2 linked regions of the Chlorobaculum parvum NCIB 8327 genome follow. The protein of the gene in region 1 interacts with the protein of each later gene in a pairwise test. Links are inferred from orthologs where the notes say so. Each region holds a gene or a part of one and is shown on either strand. Other genes may lie near its edges. The genes, in order: CPAR_RS05110 and groL.

What was found.
Region 2: the proteins of CPAR_RS05110 (region 1) and groL interact in binary tests that used the Escherichia coli proteins (3 or more experiments, as listed by UniProt). The link is inferred for Chlorobaculum parvum NCIB 8327 from one-to-one orthologs.

The regions. Positions count from the first base shown.
Region 1 is NC_011027.1:1,107,234-1,110,398, forward strand. The notes cover bases 283-3,126. They hold CPAR_RS05110 (ABC transporter ATP-binding protein), read left to right. Parts: upstream 283-1,292; coding sequence 1,293-1,961; downstream 1,962-3,126. Other genes in these bases: CPAR_RS05105 (ATP-binding protein), read right to left, coding at 283-1,177; CPAR_RS05115 (ABC transporter permease), read left to right, coding at 1,958-2,743. Outside these bases: more of CPAR_RS05105, read right to left, coding at 1-282. UniProt on the Escherichia coli protein: Part of the ABC transporter complex FetAB, which is probably involved in iron export and enhances resistance to H(2)O(2)-mediated oxidative stress. Probably responsible for energy coupling to the transport system.
Region 2 is NC_011027.1:1,480,459-1,483,775, forward strand. The notes cover bases 319-3,314. They hold groL (chaperonin GroEL), read right to left. Parts: upstream 2,641-3,314; coding sequence 997-2,640; downstream 319-996. Other genes in these bases: CPAR_RS06920 (GAF domain-containing protein), read left to right, coding at 319-916; groES (co-chaperone GroES), read right to left, coding at 2,691-2,978; CPAR_RS06935 (hypothetical protein), read left to right, coding at 3,186-3,314. Also shown: more of CPAR_RS06920, read left to right, coding at 1-318; more of CPAR_RS06935, read left to right, coding at 3,315-3,317.

The sequences.
Region 1 (3,165 bases):
GCAATTTGCCGATGAACCAGGTGCCGGTGTTGGTCAGCGCCTTGTAGTCCAGATCGACCGGGTTCTGCGTCACCAGTACGCAGCCGACGCCGAACGCGCGGGCCTGTTTCAGCATCGTCATGAGCGGCCGTTTCGATGGTGGTTCGGAGACCGGAGGCAGGTAGCCAAACACCTCGTCGAAATAGAGTAGCGCCCGAAGGCTCGACGTGCCTTGCTGGGCTCGCGTCCAGGTCAGGACGTTTTCGAGCAGCAGCGTGACGAAGAACATCCGCTCGTTTTCCGAAAGGTGGGCCAGCGAGAAGATTCCGAGGCGAGGCTTGGCATCGGCGGTGTACAGCATGGTGCCGATGTCGAGCGGTTCGCCGTCAAGCCAGCTCTGGAACGACGGCGAGGCGAGCAGGGCATTGAAGGTCATGGCGAGTTCGAAGCGCTCTTTTTCGGGGTAGAAAGTGTTGACGTCGAACACGCCGACCTGTCGCATCGGCGGGTTCTGGATGGAGCCGATCAGCGAGACCAGATCGAGGTCGGTGCCCGCTCGCCAGAAATGCTCGAAGATTCCGGAGAGCAGAATCGATTCGCGGCTTTTGACCGGATCGCCATCGATGCCGACGAGGCCGAGCAGGGCGCTGACCGTTCCGGCGATGCGTTCACGGATCGCCTCAGCTTCTGCGGTGAAATCGAGCTTGGGAGCGGCAAGGCTGCCGAGAATGTTTACCGGAATCCCGGCATCGGAGCCAGGGGTATAGATGGTAAGCTCCGCCGAATCCTTGAGTTGACGAATGCGATCAGGAGTGATTCCCCAGTCAGCCAGACCGTTTTTCCACATCGAGGCAGTATCCGCGGCAAGCTCTTCGGGGCTTTTGCCTTTGCGACGCGCCTCGTCCTGATCGACCCACGGCAGGAAATCTTCGGGCGAGAGGTTGGGGAACTGCAAAAGCAGGTTGGTCATGTCGCCCTTTGGGTCGACGAGGATCACCGGCACCTTGTCGAGCGCTGCTTCTTCAAGCAGGTCGATGCAGAGGCCGGTTTTGCCGCTGCCGGTCATGCCGACGCAGACCGCGTGGGTGGTCAGGTCGCGGGCATCGTAATGCACCGGTTGCTCAAGACGTGCGCCCGACTTGAGGTCGTATTCAGCGCCGAGGTAAAAGGAGCCAAGCCGTTCTTCGGGAGCTTTCATCATGTGCGGGGGTGGTTTTGATGGGCGATCCATTGATTTAGTAAATAAGAAAATAAGTTCCGATCTTTTCAACAATCCTTTTTACCCAAGGGCAGGCTAAAAACAGAAATCACCGATGATAAAACTCCTTGAACTCAGAGACCTTTCGTTCGGCTACGACAAAGGTGGACCGCCGGTTTTCGAGCATCTTTCCCTTGAGGTGCGATCCGGCGAGCTGCTCGTCATCAAGGGGGCATCGGGAAGCGGCAAGTCAACCCTGTTACGACTCATCTGCCGGCTGAACACGCCTCGCTCCGGGTCGATTCTTTTCAAGGGCGAGAACACAAGCGGAATGAAGCCCTCTTCGCTTCGCTCGATGGTGACCTATGTGCCGCAGATTCCGCAGATGATCGATGGCTCGATTCGCGACAACCTGCTTCTTCCGTTCACCTTTGTACAGGGCCAGCGTAAAACGGCACCGGATGACCAAACGCTTGAGCGGATGCTCGAAGCCTTCTATCTGAACGGCGTCACGCTTGCGCAATCGGCAAACAAGCTGTCGGTCGGTCAGAAACAGCGCCTGTCGATCATGCGCGCGATTCTCACCGAGCCCGATGTGCTGCTGCTCGACGAACCGACCTCGGCGCTCGATGCCGAAAGCGCGACGATGGTTTTTTCGATCATCGAACGACTCAACACCGAGGAGGGCAAAACTGTGCTCATCGTTACGCATAGCGACTACCAGCCAGACGTTCCGCAGGCACGAAGCTGCACCTTCCGCAACGGAAACCTTGAATGCGCATGAACCCGATCATAGAAATTTCCATCCCGCAGCTGCTGCTTGCGCTGCTCTTTATCCTCGTTGCGCAGGCAACCTCGTTCATCCACAAGCTCGGGCTGAACAAGGACATCACCATCGGAACGATCCGCACGGTCTCTCAGCTCTTCGTTATGGGGTACGCCCTGACCTTCATCTTTGGCGCCAACAATCCGTGGCTGACGGTCGGCATCTTTGTTGTCATGGTCTTCTCGGCGGTGTTCATCGTGCGGGGGAGGGTGAAGGAGAAGCAGATCGCCTACGAAGTGCCGACTTTTTTGACGATGGTATCAAGCTACTTTCTGACGGCGCTTTTCGTCTCGTGGCTGGTGATCGGCGTGCACCCGTGGTGGGATCCGCGCTACTTCATTCCGACGGCGGGCATGGTGATAGGCAACTCGATGTCCGCGCTCGCGATCTCCATCGAGCGGCTTTTCTCGCAGATGCGCCAGCAGCGCGAGCTGGTGGAGATGAAACTCTGCCTCGGCGCGAACTTCAAGGAGGCGAGCCGCGACATCTTCAAAGGAGCGGTCAAGGCGGGTATGATTCCCTCGATCAACGCCATGATGGGCGTCGGCCTTGTGTTCATCCCCGGCATGATGTCCGGCCAGATCCTCGCAGGGGCCGACCCACTTATCGCCATCCGCTACCAGATCGTCGTCATGTTCATGCTCGTCGGCTCCACCGCTATGAGCACCATCATCGTGACGCTCATCATCCGCCGCCGTTGCTTCGGAAAAAGCGAAGAGCTGGTTGTGTCGGCGGACTAAATAGGGGAATGGCGAAGCCGTTGACTTTATAACGTATTACAACGCTCATCAACTTGCATTTTCTGCAGCCTCAACTTCTCTGTTTGCAGCTCGTTCACACAACATCTCAATTCCCATAGCGATCACCAAGCAGCATCGCTCCTTACCGATCGAAAAATCCATATCCACAAAGTCGAGATGGATATCCGTTTGGCGGATCTCTTCGATTATTTTGATCGATGGCTGTTTTTTAATGCTTGCGATTTGATAACTTCATAAGTGAGAAAATTATTTTTTTCACAGCTTCTCTATTCTGGTTGCGGAACGGATGAGTATTTAGCTCCCAGGCTTTCGTATGCAGAATTAACCTTCCATTTAACAAGAGTTTCCATAACTCTTTTCTCAAGACTCCGTAACGCCCTTGCTCTGAGAAGGGCTTGTTG
Region 2 (3,317 bases), 370 kb from region 1 along the record:
GATCCACCCCAAAATTCTGGAACTCGATGCGACGCTTCTCACCAAGCTACCCTACCTGAGGAAGCTAATCGGGGAGCAACTGAATCTGGAGTGGCACCCCGACAGTCATGACGCAAAGATTCTGATTGATCCCTTACAGCTCGATCAGATAATGATAAGCCTGTGCGAAAACGCACGCGACGCCATTACCGACACTGGTACCGTCAGGATAGAAACAGCCACCGTCAGGGTTAAACCCTCCGATTGCTATTCCGATCATCCTTGCCAGACACCTGGATTATTTGCCATGATTTCAGTAATCGACACAGGCTGCGGAATGGACGAAAAAGTAATGTCCCAAATTTTCGACCCTTTTTTCACCACCAAAGACGTCGGAAAAGGCTCTGGATTGGGACTATCAACCGTTTATGGTATTGTAAAGCAGAACAAGGGCTATCTTAACTGCCAAAGCAATCCAGGCAATGGAAGCCGCTTTACAATTTATCTGCCCGTTGTCGAAAACAAAATCGAGCCAGACAAAAAGATAACCCCGAAAGATGTCGCTAGTCCTGATGATAAGCAAACGATACTCGTAGTCGATGATAATGGGACCATTCTTTACATTGTTAAAACAGTGCTTGAGAAAAACAACTACCGTGTTCTTTCTACAACTTCAGCACAAGAGGCAATCAACATCGTAACAAACTCAGAGACAAGAGTCGATCTGCTGCTAACTGATGTAGTCATGCCAGAGATGAGCGGACAAGAACTTTCAAAAAAACTTATCTCCATATTACCTCACCTGAAAACGATTTTCATGTCGGGCTTCTCAAAGGATCTGACAAACCTTAATGAGCTTGCTGAAAACGAGCGTTTCATCAGCAAACCGTTTAAGATGCGAGAATTCACCGCCACGATAAAAGCGATGCTGAGCTGAGCCCCCCAACAACCACAATACGCAACAAAAAAAGGCCCGCTTTCGCAGGCCTTTTTTTGTTGCTATGAGCAATCGGGGGATCAGTACATACCGCCCATGCCACCCATGCCGCCCGGAGGCATTGCCGGCATGTCAGCTTTGTCTTCCGGAAGATCGGTGATGGCAGCCTCAGTGGTGAGGAGGATGCTGGCAACCGAAGCGGCGTTCTCGAGCGCGCTACGGGTCACCTTGGTCGGATCGACCACACCGGCGTCCACCAGGTTTTCGTACTCTTCGGTACGGGCGTTGAAGCCGTAATCGCCTTCACCGCTGCGGACTTTCTCAAGCACCACAGCGCCATCGGTCGTGCCGGTATTGGCAACGATCTGGCGGAGCGGCTCTTCGAGTGCGCGACGAATGATGTCGATACCGGTCTTCTGGTCGTCGTTGTCAGCAGTTGCGCGCTCCAGGCCTTTGATGGCACGGATCAGAGCGACGCCGCCACCTGCGACGATACCTTCCTGAACCGCTGCACGGGTTGCGTGCAGAGCATCTTCGACGCGAGCTTTCTTCTCTTTCATCTCGACTTCGGTCGATGCGCCGATGTTCAGCACGGCAACACCGCCGGAGAGCTTGGCCAGGCGTTCCTGGAGCTTCTCGGTGTCGTAATCGGAGGTCGATTTCTCGATCTGGCCTTTGATCTCGTTGATGCGGGCCGTGATCTCTTCCTGCTTGCCTTTGCCTTCGACGATGGTGGTATTGTCCTTGTCGATGTTGACGCGGGAAGCCTGACCGAGATAGGCCATGGTAGCATTCTCAAGTTTGTAGCCCTTCTCTTCGGAGATAACGGTACCACCGGTGAGGATGGCGATATCTTCGAGCATGGCCTTGCGGCGGTCACCGAAGCCCGGAGCCTTGACGGCAGCGACTTTCAGAGTGCCACGGAGCTTGTTGACCACGATGGTGGCCAGCGCCTCGCCCTCGATGTCCTCGGCGATAATGAGCAACGGACGACCGGACTGGGCAGATTTTTCGAGAATCGGAAGCAGCTCTTTCATGTTGCTGATCTTCTTGTCGTAGATCAGGATGAGAGCCTCTTCGAGCTCGGCTTCCATGGTCTCGGGATTGGTCACAAAGTAGGGAGAGAGGTAGCCGCGATCAAACTGCATACCTTCGACAACCTTCAGCTCGGTGTCCATGCCCTTGGCCTCTTCGACAGTGATGACGCCGTCCTTACCGACTTTGTCCATCGCCTCGGCGATCAGCTCACCGATTTCAGGATCGTTGTTGGCCGAAATGGTGCCGACCTGGGCGATCTCTTTCTTGCCGGAGATGTTGCGGCTGATGCTGCGAAGCTCAGCGACAACCTCCTTCACGGCGCGGTCGATGCCACGCTTCAGGTCGATCGGACGTGCGCCAGCGGCGACGTTCTTCAGACCCTCACGGTAGATGGCCTGGGCAAGCACGGTAGCGGTGGTGGTACCGTCACCAGCAACGTCGCTGGTCTTGGAAGCCACTTCGCGAACCATCTGTGCGCCCATGTTCTCGAATGCATCTTCGAGCTCGATCTCCTTGGCGACGGTCACACCGTCTTTGGTGGAGGTGGGAGCACCGAATTTTTTGTCGATCAACACGTTGCGACCGGCTGGGCCAAGCGTGACTTTCACGGCGTTGGCGAGTTTATCGACGCCGACCTTGAGTTTGGCGCGTGCGTCGGAATCAAAGAGAATATCTTTAGCAGCCATTGTAAAGCGTTCCTCCTTTAGGATTTAGTAAATACTGTACGGTGAATTGATCAGCCAAGAATCGCAAAAATGTCAGACTCACGCATGATGAGGTAATCCTCAGCTTCGACCTGAACTTCGGTGCCGGAGTATTTGCCATACAGGACTTTGTCTCCGACTTTGACCTGCATCTGGACAAGCTGGCCGTTGTCTGCCACTTTGCCTTCGCCAACGGCGACAACCTCGCCATACTGAGGCTTTTCCTTACCGGTATCGGGGATGTAGAGACCACCCTTGGTTTTTTCCTCAGCCGGTGCGGGCTTAACAATAACTCGATCAGCTAATGGTTTCAAGTTCATTGTCTTCTTTCTCGTTTGAGTTTATATTGAATCGTCTGTACTTCTTTTCAAGTCAGATTTTCCCCGAACTTCTGGTTCGGGCCACTGTTTAGCACTCACCTAACGAGAGTGCTAAAAGCTGAATCCATTATAAAAAAAGATTTTCAGACCGCAAATACTTTTTCATCACGAAATACAGCAAAAGCCTGCAAATCGAACCCATTAGTTATGACTCCGGACGACCGCAACAAACAAGATTCTGAAATGCTCGGCACCATCGGCAAAGTCGCGCTTGAAAAGCTGGACAGCCTCTCTTCGAAAATCAGGGATGACGTCGCGACCGAGGCCGACAAGGCCAAT